Regions from separate parts of the Mesorhizobium sp. M0938 genome, predicted to be linked through region 3. Evidence: predicted binding sites of a transcription regulator. Region 3 holds the regulator's gene; each other region holds the start of a gene.
What was found. Region 3 encodes LexA, which represses DNA repair genes until DNA is damaged. Its sites were predicted from a motif close to TGTTCNNNNTGTGTTCNG; they were not measured.

Region 1 (4,943 bases), on a different contig from region 3:
ACGGCAGGCGCATTCGACAATTTATCCCCTCGCCGCCGGACCCGATAGGCGCCGGGCGCCTCCCCCATCACGCGCCGGAAACGGCGGTTGAAGGTCGACAAATCGTTGAACCCCGCCTCGAAGGCGATCGTCGAGATCGCCTCGTCCGACATGCGCAGCCGCACCGCCGCCCTGTGCAGCCGGGTCTTCAGCAGGAACTGGTAGGGCGTCACGCCCGCCACGTGCCGGAAGCTGCGCAGGAAATGGTAGGGGCTGGTCGCCGTCTCGCTTGCAAGCTCGGCAAGCGAGATCGGCCCTTCGGCGTCCTTTTCGATGCGCCGCACCGCCTCTGCGACACGTTTCTGGTCGCGGCGGCTCGGTACCCGGGCAGCAGGCGTGACGCCGGAGGCGACGGCCGCGCTGGCAATGCGCAGGGCGAGTTCCTCGAACGCGTCGATGTCGGCCATATCGCGCGCGGCTTCCGCCTCGGCAAGCAGCGCTGCCAGCGCCGGCAAGGGCGGCAGGCGCGGCATCTTGAAATTCAGCTTCTTTGCATCCGGCATGCCGGCGACAATCTGTTCCATATAGGCCGGCTCGAAATGGAAGGAGAGGCAACGGTCGCCAGCGCCATGCTCGTGTCCGCATTCATAGCATGTGCCGGGGTTGCCGAGCAGAAGCGCGCCCGGCGCCAGCATCGCGGTTCCCTGTTGCGCGCGGTAGCGAAAGGTGCCGCTGGTCACCACGGCGACGCAGAATTTGCGATGCTCTTCCTCGAACGGGCGATCAGCGGCGCCGGCGGTGCAGACCACATCCGACACCTGCCAGCCTCGCCCAGACGCCAGTGTATGCGCGCTCGTTGTCATGGCTCGAAAGATAGCAATTTTTCCCAAGCACAGAACCCTGGTGCCGCCTATTCCCACCAATCTCCTGACAAAATGGGGCTCCTGACAGATGGGGTCCCTTGACAAAATGAGGTCGAAATCATGTTCAATTCATCGTCCTTTGCCGAAACCCTGCATAGCAACGGCCCGGCCACGGACCTTGCCGAAAAACTGAACCTTTACGGCCGCTTCGTTGGCGCCTGGACATTCGACGCCACGCGCAACCTCGAGGACGGCCAGGTGCTGACCGGGCGCGGCGAGGTGCATTTCGGCTGGGTGCTCGAAGGCCGCGCGATCCAGGACGTATGGATCCTGCCCGCGCGCGACGCCGGTTCCTCGCCCTCTCTCGGCAAATGGACCTTCTATGGCACGACACTGCGCGTCTATGACCCCGGCGTCGACGCCTGGCACATCTTCTGGAGCGACCCACGCACCCAGTATTACAGCCGCCAGCTCGGCCGCGCCGAGGGCGACAGCATCGTCCAGCAAGGCGCAGACGGTAGTGGCGCCTCGGTGCGCTGGAGCTTTTCGCGTATCACCGAAAATTCGTTCCGCTGGCTGGGCGAACGCTCGCAGGATGACGGCGTGACCTGGCGGCTCGAAGTCGAGTTCCTGGCACGGCGAACAACTGGAAATTGACGACCCAACATATTGTAAAAAAGGAGAAAAAGATGCTGGACCATGTCTCGATCGGCGTCCGCGACACCACTGCCTCGAAGCGTTTTTACGATGCCGCGCTTACGCCGCTCGGCTATAGTTGTCTCAGCCAGTCGCCGGGCTCGCTCGGCTATGGCGCGCAAGACGTTGCGCTGTGGGTGAACGAGGCTCAGCGCCCGGTTTCGGACGACCGCGAGTCCGGCCTGCATTTCTGCTTTGCGGCGCCGACGCGGAGCAGCGTCGACGCTTTCCATGCGGGCGCCTTGCGTGCAGGCGGCAGTGACAATGGGGCACCTGGCCTGCGCACCAGCTATGGCGAAAACTATTACGCCGCCTTTGTCATCGACCCGGATGGCTATCGCATCGAGGCCTATTGCGGAGCGGCCGGCTAGGCTCACCCTGCCCCATCAAGGTTGCCGAACTCCCGCCGCTCAAACGGTTTCCACTGACCCTGCTTTGCTCTACCAATGCCAATATTGGAGCAATGCCAATATTCGGGCGCGGCCCGGCGGGGAGGGTCAGAGATGCCGAGCTTCGACAGCCTGTTCAACGCCTTCGTCACCATTCTCGTGACCATCGACCCGCCCGGCCTGGCGCCGCTTTTCCTCGCCGTGACACGCGGCATGAACCGCGAGGAGCGCAACCAGGTTTCCGTCCGCGCCTCGATCATCGGTTTCCTGGTGATGGCGCTGTTCGCAATCGCCGGCGCGTCGATCCTGTCGGTGTTCGGCATCACACTGCCGGCCTTCCGCGTCGCCGGCGGGTTCCTGCTGTTCTTCATCGCTTTCGAAATGGTGTTCGAGCGCCGGCAGGACCGCAAGGAGAAGATCGGCGACGTCGCCATTACCAAGGACATGATCCACAACATCGCCGCCTTCCCGCTGGCGATCCCGCTGATCGCCGGTCCGGGTGCGATTTCAGCGACCGTCCTGCTTTCCGGCTCGTTTCCAGGTTTTGGCGCACAGGCAGCCCTTGTCGGCATCATCGCGATCTGCCTTGTCATCACCTACCTGGTGTTCGTGCTGGCCGAGCGCATCGACCGCATCCTCGGCCAGACCGGCCGCTCGATCCTGACGCGGCTGCTCGGGGTCATCCTGGCGGCGCTTGCCGTGCAGTTCGTCGCCGACGGCATCAAGGCGCTGATGGCGGCATGATACGAAAGTGGCCCACGCTTAGTACGAGGTCGTCATATCGTGTTTCAAGCGGGATTTCGTCGTCCGGCTCGCAACGAACCGCAGCCACCGGGCGCTATCCTGCCGTCGTATCAATAACTTCGAAGTCGTGGGTGATCTCGGCGGTCTTGGCTATCATTGCCGAGGCCGAGCAGTATTTTTCGATCGAAAGATTGATCGCCCGCCTCACCTTGTCGGGCGAGAGTGCCCGGCCCTTGACGACGAAATGCATATGGATGCGGGTGAAGACCCTTGGGTCGGTTTCCGCCCGGTCGGCGTCGAGCTCGACCACGCAGTCTTCGACCGCCTCGCGCCCCTTTTCGAGGATGTGGACCACATCATAGGCGGAGCAGCCGCCGGTGCCGAGCAACACCAGTTCCATCGGGCTCGGCCCCGGCGTCTTGCCGTCCGGTCCAAACGCGGTTCCCAGCACCAGCTTGTGACCGCTGCCGGACTCGCCGACAAAGGTGCGCTCCTCGACCCATTTGACCCGTGCTTTCACCTGATACGTCCTTTCACCGCGCATCACTCAAACGCAGAACGTCCCGAAAATCCAAGACAGATTTTCGGGACGCCAATTCGTGGCCTCAAGTAGCTGGCGTTTTTCGCCCGCGTAAGGGCCATCCGCCCTAAGGATTTAGAACGGGATTTCGTCGTCCAGTTCGCGCGACGAACCGCCGCCACTCTTGTTGGCGCCACCGCCGCCGCGATTGAAACTCTCGCCCGGGCCGGACTGGCCGAAATCGGAACCGCGGCTGCTGCCGCCACCGGCATAGCTGCCGACCTGACCGCCCTCGCCTTGCCCGCGCGCGTCGAGCATCTGCAGCTCGCCGCGGAATTTCTGCAGCACGATTTCGGTCGTGTAGCGATCATTGCCGGTCTGGTCCTGCCATTTGCGCGTCTGCAATTGGCCCTCGACATAAACCTTCGCGCCCTTCTTCAGATACTGCTCGGCAACCTTGGCGAGCTGGTCGTTGAAGATGACGACATTGTGCCACTCGGTCTTTTCCTTGCGTTCGCCGGAAGTCTTGTCGCGCCAGCTTTCCGACGTGGCGACGCGGATGTTGACGACCGGCTCACCCGAATTCAAACGGCGGATTTCCGGGTCCGCCCCGAGATTGCCCACCAGAATGACCTTGTTGACGCTACCCGCCATCATACTTCTCCGCGCTCATCCGAAACAAAATTTCTGTCGCATACCTTATAGACTGCGGACAATCGCCGCCTGCCGTGGCTGCCTTTTCCCACAAGGTTTTTGTTCTCTTTTCGTTCTAGGCGATCTGCCTTCAACTGTCAAGGAATGTCAGCAATCGCTGGGGTTGGCCACGCCATTTCATATGGGCGCAAAAGACCGCTTGCCAAATCGATAAGTGTAGACTTATGCTTCCGCCATGATCGAAGCAGAGATTTTTCGAGCGCTTTCCGACCCGACACGCCGCGCCGTCTACGAACGGCTCGCCGCCGGCGAGATGACGGTGTCGGAACTGCGCAGCGGCATGACCGTGTCGCAACCGGCCGTGTCGCAGCATCTCGCGGTATTGCGCGGCGCCGGCCTTGTGGCCGAGCGGCGGGCCGGCCGCAACGCCTATTATCGCGCCGATCCGCAAGGGCTTGACCCTCTGCTCGGCTGGATCGAACGCTACCGTGCGTTCTGGCCCGAGCGTATCGAACGGCTCAAGGCGGTTTTGAAGGATATGGACCAATGACGGTAAAACAGCATTCGGACATGGCAGCAGACTCGATCGAGTTCGAGTGCGAGCTTCCAGACCCGCCGGAAAAAGTGTGGCGGGCGCTGACGGTGCCAGACCTGCTCGCGGCCTGGATGATGCCGAACGACATCAAGCCCGAGATCGGCAGCCGCTTTGCCTTTGCCAAGGCGCATGCGCCGATCGAGTGCGAAATCCTCGACGCCGAGCCCGAACGCCTGCTGCGCTATTCCTGGCGGGAGCGAGCGGCGCCGGGCAATGCACCGGATCCGCTTGACAGTATCGTCACCTTCACGCTCGACCGCACCGTGTCGGGCGGCACGCATCTGCGTATCGTCCACGATGGATTTGCGCGGGTAGCTACACCTGCGGTCGCGATGGTGGGTGCCGGTTGCCGGCTTTCGCTCAACGGACACAGTCCCAAACAGACCATTGCCGCAAACACGCCTCGCCTGTTCCTGCGCGCGGCCTGAGCGACACAACGGAGAAAAGCGATGAGCGGTTTTGCCAATCTGGTGCCGATGGTGATCGAGCAGTCGAGCCGCGGC
Region 2 (4,943 bases), on a different contig from region 3:
CTTCGCCATCTACGACACGATGCAATACATCTCTTGCCCCGTATCCACCGTCTGCATGGGCTTTGCCGCGTCGATGGCCTCCTTCCTGCTGATGGCCGGCACACCGGGGCGACGCATCGCGCTGCCCAACACCAGCATCGTGCTGCACCAGCCGCTGGGCGGGTTTCAGGGCCAGGCTTCCGATATCCAGCGTCACGCCGAAGGCATCTTGCGCACCAAGAAGCGCATGACTGAACTCTATGCGCATCACTGCGGCCGCACCTATGAAGAGGTCGAACGCACGCTCGACCGTGACTATTTCATGACCGCCGCGGAGGCAAAGACATGGGGCCTTGTCGACCATGTTTTTGATACGCGCAAGAAGGCGGCGTGAAGCAAGCCGGCTGACACGCGGCAATTTGATCGCAGCCGGTCTGGCCTGATGCGAGGCGTAACACTATAGTCCGCAAAATGACCGACAGCCGCTCATCAAGACCATTGCGCCCTGCCGCCGCAGCACTTGCCAGTGCCTCCTTGCTGACCGGCAACGCGTTTGCCGATGACAGTTCGCCGCAAAAAGGGACGCTGCCCGGCGTGGCCAACAACTACCGCATCGCCAAGCCGTCTCCCGAGCCCGACGATGCCATACCCAGCAACAGTAACGGCGAGTTCAAGATCGGCGATACCGATGTCAGAATTTCCGGCAGCATTACCTTCGATGTCGGCGCCGGCGCGATCAAGGCGCCCAGGCGCTAGGCAGCTTTCATCGCTGCCACAATCTGAAGGTGCTCGTGCGCTTGCGGTTGTCTGAAATGAACAGCCCCGCCGCTGCTTCCGCAGACGGTCGGGGCCTTTTTGGATCTAAAATCCAACTCGCCGGGAGTACACTGCCGGCTTTTGATTTCGGATGCTTCGCGGCGTTCAGCCGACGATCCGACTAGTAGTCTCTGATTTTAGTGGGATCGGCAGGTCACGGTTTGTCGGGCGGCGCACACGCCTGGCCCTGGCACTTATGCCTGCCGCGGCTCCAGCGACACGTGGAGCCTCAAGGGATTGTCCGGTGGAGTCATTCCTCTGCTCTCCTCTTCTGTCCATTGCGACCGGTGTCGTCCGAAGCGCATATCGCAAAAGCCTGCGGCGTCTCGCAGGCCACCTTAGGGCGGCGAGGCCATCGAAAGACGGTCGGCTTCGGTGACGTTTGGAGTCTGCCCCCCTGAGGCTGAGACGTCAACCGTTGGATAGCCGATTACAAAAAATGTGATCTGAGACGCGCTTGGTGAAGCTGGGTTGGTACACAGGTTTTGTCAGGAGCGTGTTCGGTCTTTGTTCTTTCCGCTTGCTCGCCCGCGCGAAAGACGGTTAAAGGCTTTGGTCGAGAGTTGTGGCGTCTCTCGAAAAGGTGACGAAATTACCTACATAGGGGATGGCCGGGACAACCTGCCATCCCATGAGATTCCAGATCTGAGGCGGCGACCGGCGATGGCCGACCATAAATATCTTTCCATTCGCGGGGCGCGCGAACACAATCTGAAGAATGTCGATCTCGACCTGCCGCGTGACAGCCTGATCGTCATGACCGGCCTGTCGGGGTCCGGCAAGTCGTCCCTCGCCTTCGACACCATCTATGCCGAGGGCCAGCGTCGCTATGTCGAGAGCCTGTCGGCCTATGCCAGGCAATTCCTCGAAATGATGCAGAAGCCTGATGTCGACCAGATCGACGGTCTGTCGCCGGCTATCTCCATCGAGCAGAAAACCACGTCGAAGAACCCGCGCTCGACGGTCGGCACCGTCACCGAGATCTACGACTACATGCGGCTGCTGTTCGCGCGCGTCGGCATCCCCTATTCGCCGGCCACCGGCCTGCCGATCGAGAGCCAAACGGTGTCGCAAATGGTCGACCGCGTGCTGGCGGTCGAGGAAGGCACGCGCCTGTTCATCCTGGCGCCGATGGTGCGCGGCCGCAAAGGCGAGTACCGCAAGGAACTGCTGGAGCTACAGAAGAAGGGTTTTCAGCGCGTCAAGGTCGACGGTGTCTTTTACGAGATCGCCGACGTGCCGGCGCTGGACAAGAAGTACAAGCATGACCTCGACGTCGTCGTCGACCGCATTGTCGTGCGCGGCGATCTGGCGACGCGGCTTGCGGATTCCATCGAAACCGCGCTGAAGCTCGCAGAGGGGCTGGCGGTGGCCGAATTCGCCGACCGGCCGCTCGACGCCAGCCAGACCGGCGAGGATTCGGTCAACAAGTCGAAGAACGAGACGCATGAGCGCATCCTGTTCTCGGAAAAGTTCGCCTGTCCGGTATCCGGCTTCACCATCCCCGAGATCGAACCCAGGCTGTTCTCCTTCAACAACCCGTTCGGCGCCTGCCCGACCTGCGACGGTCTCGGCAACCAGCGCGCCATCGACGCCAGCCTGATCGTGCCCGACGACAATCTGTCGCTGCGTGCCGGCGCCGTCAGCCCGTGGGCGAAATCGACCTCGCCCTACTACGTGCAGACGATGGAAGCGCTCGGCAAGGCCTATGGCTTCAAGCTCGGCGACAAGTTCCGGGATCTGACCGAAGAGGCAAAGCAAGCCATCCTGCATGGCACCGGCGAGCGCGAGGTCACCTTCCAGTATGATGACGGCCTGCGCTCCTACAAGACGACCAAGACCTTCGAGGGCGTCATTCCCAATCTGGAGCGGCGCTGGAAGGAGACCGAATCGGCCTGGATGCGCGAGGAGATCGAGCGCTTCATGTCGGCCACACCTTGCCCGGCCTGCCGCGGCTACCGTCTGAAGCCGGAATCGTTAGCGGTGAAGATCGCCGGAAAGCACATCGGCGAGATTACCGAGCTGTCGATCCGCAAGGCCGACCATTGGTTCACCGAGCTGCCCGCCTCGCTCAGCGACAAGCAGAACGAGATCGCGGTGCGCGTGCTCAAGGAGATCCGCGAGCGGCTGCGCTTCCTCAACGATGTCGGGCTCGACTATCTGACGCTGTCGCGCAATTCCGGCACGCTGTCGGGCGGCGAGAGCCAGCGCATCCGGCTGGCCTCGCAGATCGGCTCCGGCCTGACCGGCGTGCTCTATGTGCTGGACGAGCCGTCGATCGGCCTGCACCAGCGCGACAATGCTCGGCTCCTCGACACGCTGAAGCATCTGCGCGACATCGGCAACACGGTGATCGTCGTCGAGCATGACGAAGACGCCATCCTGCATGCCGACTATGTCGTCGATATCGGCCCAGCCGCCGGCATCCATGGCGGCCACATCATCGCCCAGGGAACGCCGCAGCAGATCATGGCCAGCCCCGCCTCGATCACCGGCAAATATCTGTCAGGCGAGCTTGAAGTGGCCACACCTGCGGTACGGCGCGAGGCCAAGAAGAACCGGCGTCTGAAAATCGTCGGCGCGCGCGGCAACAATCTGAAGAACGTCACCGCCGAAATCCCGCTCGGCACGTTTACCGCCGTCACCGGAGTGTCCGGCGGCGGCAAGTCGACCTTCCTGATCGAGACGCTGTTCAAGGCGGCATCGCGCCGCATCATGGGCTCGCGCGAGCATCCGGCCGAGCATGACCGCATCGAGGGGCTCGAATTCCTCGACAAGGTCATCGATATCGACCAGTCGCCGATCGGAAGGACGCCGCGCTCAAATCCCGCCACCTACACCGGCGCGTTCACGCCGATCCGCGACTGGTTCGCCGGCCTGCCGGAGTCCAAGGCGCGCGGCTATCAGCCCGGCCGCTTCTCATTCAACGTCAAGGGCGGCCGTTGCGAGGCGTGCCAGGGCGACGGCGTCATCAAGATCGAGATGCACTTCCTGCCGGATGTCTATGTCACCTGCGACGTCTGCCACGGCAAGCGCTATAACCGCGAGACGCTCGACGTCTTGTTCAAGGGCAAGTCGATTGCCGACGTGCTCGACATGACGGTCGAAGAAGGCGTCGATTTCTTCGCCGCCGTGCCCGGCGTGCGCGATAAACTGGAGACGCTGAAGCAGGTCGGCCTCGGCTACATCCATGTCGGCCAGCAGGCGACGACTTTGTCGGGCGGCGAGGCGCAGCGCATCAAGCTCGCCAAGGAACTGTCGCGCAAGGCGACCGGCAAGACGCTCTACATCCTCGACGAGCCGACCACCGGCCTGCATTTTCACGACGTCGCCAAGCTGCTCGAAGTGCTGCACGAGCTGGTCGATCAAGGCAACACGGTCGTCGTCATCGAGCACAATCTCGAGGTGATAAAAACCGCCGACTGGGTGCTCGACCTCGGTCCCGAAGGCGGCGACGGTGGCGGCGAATTGGTGGCGTCGGGCACGCCGGAGGACATCGTTCGCGAGAAGCGCAGCTACACCGGGCAATTCCTGCGAGAATTGCTGGAGCGGCGGCCCGGAGGCAAGCGCGAAGCGGCGGAGTGAATGAGGACTGGCTGGCGTTTGGAAGACTCTTAAATGAAGATCAGAAAAGCGCTTGCCGGTGATCTTGATGCAGTCGTCCGGCTGACCGAAGCGGCCTATGCGCCCTACACCGCCTTGCTTGGCGCGCCGCCAATCCCGGTCACGGAGGATTATGCTCCAAGGATCGAACGTGGCGAAGTCTGGCTGCTGGAGAGCGGCAAGGAGGTGGCGGGTCTTCTGGTTCTCGAACGGCACCCGGATCACGCGATGATTTTCAGCGTCGCGGTCGCGCCAGGCTTTCAGGGCAAGGGCTTCGGCATCGCGCTGCTCAACTTCGCTGACGAGCAGGCACGGCTGTGGCATCTGCCAGAGGTGCGGCTCTACACCAACGCCAGGATGGAACGGAACATTGCGCTCTACACAGCCTACGGCTTTCGCGAGACAGGCCGCCGGCCAAACCCCTATCGGCCGGGATGGATGGTCGTCGACATGGCAAAGCCGGTCGAAACCGTGACGCCGGCTTGATCGCTTTCTAGGGAGGACGACAATGAGCAGCCATGGAGCAATCCGCGCCGGCATGGGCG
Region 3 (4,943 bases):
TGACCGCAGGCTCGGTGGTGGCCGGCTATGTGAGGCTTCTGCCTCCGACTGGCCCGGTTAGGCCGGACAGCTATGACTTCTCCTTTGACAGCTATTTCGCCGGTATTGGCGCTAGCGGCTTTTTCCTTGGCAATCCGAAGATCGTCGCTTCCGAGGATGCACCGTTAGCCACGCGCCTTTCCGCCTCGATCGAAAAGGCGCGCGAAAGCATCGCCGACCATATCAGGGACAGCATCGGTGGCGCCGAGGGGGAGATTGCCGCAGCGCTGATCGTCGGCGTGCGTGCCGGCATCCCCGAAGAGATCAACGAATCGATGCGGCGCACCGGCATCTATCACATCATCTCCATTTCCGGCCTGCACATGGCGCTTGTCGCCGGCACCATCATGGGATTGCTGCGCGGCGCCTTTGCGCTGTTCCCCGATTTTTCGTCGCGCAGGCCGGTCAAAAAATATGCGGCCGGCGCCGCACTCGTTTCCATAGCTGCCTATCTGATTTTTTCCGGTGTCGTGGTCGCGGCTGAGCGCAGCTTCATCATGTTGGCGGTGATGCTTGTCGCCGTGCTGTTCGATCGGGCCGCACTCACCATGCGCAATCTGACGATTTCAGCGATCGCCGTCATCGTCGTGTCGCCGCACGAGGTGGTCGGCCCCAGCTTCCAGATGTCCTTCGCCGCGACCGCAGCCCTCGTAGGCGCCTATGCAGGCTGGTCGGACTATCGTGCCGACAAGGCCGAGGCGCCGCCGCAGCGACGGTCACCGGTCGCTTTCGTCACGCGGAAACTCCTCGCTGGGACAGGTGCAATCGCAATGACCTCCATCATTGCCGGCAGCGCCACCGCGCTTTTCGCCATCTGGCACTTCCAGCGCGTCTCGCCGCTCAGCCTGTTCGCCAATCTGGCCGTCATGCCGATCGTCACGGTCGTCATGTTCCTGGCCGTCGTTAGCGCCTTGGCAATGCCTTTCGGCCTCGACGGGCCTTTCCTCTACATGATGGGCAAGGGGCTGACGGCGATGATTGCAATATCGGGATGGATCTCCGAGCGTTCGCCGGTCGATGCAGTCGGGCTGATTTCGTTGCAGTCGGTTCTGCTGGTGACGGTCGCCCTGGTCATTGCCACAATGGCGACGACATGGTTGCGGCTTGCGGCACTTCCCTTTGCGCTCGCCGGCCTGCTAACGATTTCCGAGACACGCACCCCCGACGTGCTGATCTCGGAGGACGCACATCTGGTGGCGCTGCCGATCGGCGGCGGCGAACTTGCCATCAACCGAGTGCGTTCGAACGAATTCACAACCGACAATTGGAAACATGCGCTGACCTCAGCGACCATTGTCGAGCCGGAGACATTTGAAAAAGGAGACGTGCGGTTCGACATCGCCGACCCTGCCGACCTGCCGCCGGGAGCGCCTTTTTACTGCACTGACGGCCTCTGCATCGCCCGGCATCCGTCCGGCGCCATCATCGCGCTCGCCGACGACCGCAAAACCGCGCGGCCGGCCTGTGGCTTTGCGGATTTGATCGTCATCGACGATGCCACAGCCTATTATAATCCCTGCCGCAACCCGCTGGTTCTCGTCGTCACCAAACGCCAGCTCGCTCGCATGGGCAGTGCTGCCGTCTTCTTCGATCCGCTATCAGCGACGACGCGCGCAGAAATCCGTTTTGCCGTCGATCAGCCATACAGGCCCTGGCATGAGCAGCGGAGATTTTCGCGCGAGGCGAGGGGTCTGCCGCCTTACCGCAAGCCTGAGAAACCCAAGAAAGCTGCCGTTCAGTAACGCCGGATCAACCCGACCAACTTGCCTTGCACCTTGACCCGGTCCGGCCCGAATATGCGCGTCTCATAGGCCGGATTGGCGGCTTCCAGCGCGATCGAGGCGCCTTTGCGGCGGAACCGCTTCAGGGTCGCTTCCTCCTCGTCGACCAGGGCGACAATGATCTCGCCAGGCTGGGCGGTGTCGGCGTTGCGGATGATGACCGTATCGCCGTCAAAAATGCCGGCCTCGATCATCGAATCACCTTTGACCTCCAGCGCGTAGTGCGCGCCGCCGGTGATCATGTCCGGTGGCACCGAGATCGAATGCGTCTGGTGCTGGATGGCATCGATCGGCACACCGGCAGCGATACGGCCCATCACCGGGATGGAGACGGTGGCGACAACGTCGTCGTCGTTGCCGGCCGCAGGCATGCGTGAAGGCGCCGGCTTGATCTGCCGCCCGAGGCTGCCCTGTCCATGGCTGCTCTGCCCAAGGCTGCCCTGAATGACGCTCGGCGAGAATTTGCGCGCCGCATTGAGGCCGGGCGCGATCGAATCGGGCAGGCGCAGCACCTCCAGCGCGCGAGCGCGGTTGGGCAGCCGGCGAATGAAGCCGCGCTCCTCCAGCGCCGTGATCAGCCGATGGATTCCCGACTTGGAGGCCAAGTCGAGCGCTTCCTTCATCTCGTCGAACGATGGCGGAATGCCGCTTTCCTTCAGCCGCTCGTGGATGAACATCAACAGCTCATGTTGTTTGCGTGTCAGCATCGCGACCCCCAACAGAATCAGAAAAACAAACCCAGAACAAACACTATCTGTTCCAGTTGTGTTCCGCAACTGTTTAAAGTTTAATGAATGCGTTGACGGTTTGTTCAGCGTAACATCAGCACGCTGCAGGCGGCGCCTGTCGCGGCTGGGGGTGCAAATGGCTCACGCACGATCAGCCCGTTCGCGTCGGCCAGCATCCTGAGCATCGAGGAATCCTGGATGCCGAACGGCGTCGCCGTTAGCGTGCCGGCGTCTTCCTTCACCACCGCGCGTACATAGTCCTGCCTGAGATCGTTGGCCGGAATGGCGGCGCCGAGCCGCGCCTGACGCATGTCCTGCCGGTAGGCGCGGCCGCCGAGCCGCGCAAGCAACGGCTTCAGGAAAAGCTGTGTGCAGACCAGGCTCGCCACTGGATTGCCAGGCAGGCCGATGCAGCGGATGTCGCCCAGCCGGCCGAACATCAGCGGTTTGCCCGGTCGCATGGCGATCTTCCAGAAATCGAGCGTCATGCCTTCGCCAGTCAGCACGTCATGCACAAGGTCGTGGTCGCCGACTGAGGCGCCGCCCAGCGTGACGATGACGTCGGCTCCTGCATCGACCGCTTTTTTCACCAGCGCGGCGATCGCCTCCTTGCGGTCGGAGGCGATGCCGAGATCGAGCGCGTCGGCGCCGACCAAGCGAGCAGCGGCGGCGACGCCATAGGCATTTGACGAGATGATCTGGTCGGGGCCAGGCTCGCTGCCAGGCGGCAGCAATTCGTCGCCGGTAGCGATGATGGCGACCAGCGGCCGTTTCACCACGCTGACCTGCGGGTGGTTGGCCGACGCCGCCAGCGACAACGCCGCCGGATCAAGCAGGCGACCTTTCTCCAGCAGGACGTCGCCCTTCGAGAAATCGAGCCCGAGGCGTCGAATGTTGCGGCCTTCAACCGTCGGCGCGGTCACTTCGATGCTGCCGCCGCCGAGGTCGCGGACATTCTCCTGGATGACGATGGTATCGGCGCCTGCGGGAAGCGGCGCGCCGGTAAAGATGCGCACGGCCTGCGTCGGGCCGACTGTTCCGGCAAAGCCGCGTCCGGCCGGCGCCATGCCGATCACCGAAAGTGTTGCCGGCACTGACGCGACATCCTCGGCCCGCGCGGCATAGCCGTCCATGGCGGACGCGTTGAAGGGCGGCTGTGTGCGGAGCGCCATGAGCGGCCCCGCCAGCACGCGGTCGGCGGCGTCCATCAGGGCGATGCTTTCAGCTTGCAAGGGCGCAGCATCGTCAAGCAGACGCTCTAGCGCCTCGGCGACCGGAAGCAGCGCCATTATCGGCCTGTCCCCTGGGCGCCCGCTTTGTAGTCGCCGGATTTGCCGCCGGTCTTTTCCACCAGCCTAATGCCCGAGATCACCATGGCGCGGTCGGCCGCCTTGGCCATATCGTAAATGGTCAGGCAAGCGACCGAGACGGCAGTCAGCGCCTCCATCTCGACGCCGGTCTTACCGGTGACGCGGGCCAACGCCGTGACCTTCAGGCCGGGCAGCGTCGCGTCCGGTTCGATGTCGACGGATATCTTGGTCAACAGCAGCGGGTGGCAGAGCGGAATCAGCTCATGAGTCCTCTTGGCCGCCATGATGCCGGCGATGCGAGCCGTACCCAGCACGTCGCCTTTCTTGGCATCACCATCGAGGATCATTTTCAGCGTCTCGGGCAGCATCGAGACAAAACCCTCGGCGATCGCCGTGCGCGTCGTCTCCGCCTTGTCGCCGACATCGACCATGTTGGCCTCGCCTTTCGCGCCAAGATGGGTGAGGGCGGCCGTCATCGTCAGACGGCCTCGGCCGGCGCCTTGCCCGTCAAAAGCAGGTGCGTTGCGGCGGCCACGTCCTGTTGCCGCATCAGGCTCTCGCCGACAAGGAAGGTGTCGATGTCGCTTTTTTCCAGCCTGCGGCAGTCCTCGTGCGAGAAAATACCGCTCTCGCTGACCAGCAGGCGGTCGCCCGGCACCATCGCCGCGAGCCGCTCCGAAGTATCGAGACTGGTTTCGAACGTCCGGAGATTGCGGTTGTTGATGCCGATCAGCCGTGACGACAGTTTCAGCGCGCGTTCCGTCTCGACCTCGTCATGCACCTCGACCAGCGCGTCCATGCCGAGTTCGAAAGCCGTCGTTTCGAGCTCCCTGGCCACGGCATCATCGACGCTCGCCATGATGATCAGGATGGCATCCGCGCCCCACGCGCGGGCTTCGAACACCTGATAAGGCTCAAACAGAAAATCCTTGCGCAAAGCGGGCAGCGTCACGGCGTTACGCGCATCGGTGAGGAATTCAGGCGCACCCTGGAAGGACGGCGCGTCGGTCAGCACCGAAAGGCAGGCGGCACCACCCTTCGCATAGGCCCTGGCCAGTACCGGCGGATCGAAATCGGCGCGGATC

Region 1: the regulator LexA is predicted to act here: its motif matches at 3,946-3,963, upstream of ssb (single-stranded DNA-binding protein).
Region 2: the regulator LexA is predicted to act here: its motif matches at 1,293-1,310, upstream of uvrA (excinuclease ABC subunit UvrA).

What each region holds. Positions count from the first base shown of each region.
Region 1 is NZ_JAMYNS010000010.1:48,385-53,327, forward strand. It holds gene NKH73_RS18815 (helix-turn-helix transcriptional regulator) at 1-842, opposite strand, end outside; gene NKH73_RS18820 (hypothetical protein) at 963-1,499, shown strand; gene NKH73_RS18825 (VOC family protein) at 1,532-1,909, shown strand; gene NKH73_RS18830 (MarC family protein) at 2,042-2,671, shown strand; gene NKH73_RS18835 (OsmC family protein) at 2,766-3,191, opposite strand; gene ssb (single-stranded DNA-binding protein) at 3,327-3,845, opposite strand; gene NKH73_RS18845 (ArsR/SmtB family transcription factor) at 4,081-4,395, shown strand; gene NKH73_RS18850 (SRPBCC family protein) at 4,392-4,868, shown strand; gene NKH73_RS18855 (ATP-dependent Clp protease proteolytic subunit) at 4,890-4,943, shown strand, end outside.
Region 2 is NZ_JAMYNS010000010.1:53,507-58,449, forward strand. It holds gene NKH73_RS18855 (ATP-dependent Clp protease proteolytic subunit) at 1-373, shown strand, start outside; gene NKH73_RS18860 (hypothetical protein) at 514-735, shown strand; gene uvrA (excinuclease ABC subunit UvrA) at 1,459-4,380, shown strand; gene NKH73_RS18870 (GNAT family N-acetyltransferase) at 4,414-4,884, shown strand; gene NKH73_RS18875 (DUF72 domain-containing protein) at 4,907-4,943, shown strand, end outside.
Region 3 is NZ_JAMYNS010000004.1:15,474-20,416, forward strand. It holds gene NKH73_RS07710 (ComEC/Rec2 family competence protein) at 1-1,781, shown strand, start outside; gene lexA (transcriptional repressor LexA) at 1,775-2,527, opposite strand; gene NKH73_RS07720 (molybdopterin molybdotransferase MoeA) at 2,632-3,837, opposite strand; gene moaC (cyclic pyranopterin monophosphate synthase MoaC) at 3,837-4,334, opposite strand; gene trpC (indole-3-glycerol phosphate synthase TrpC) at 4,337-4,943, opposite strand, start outside.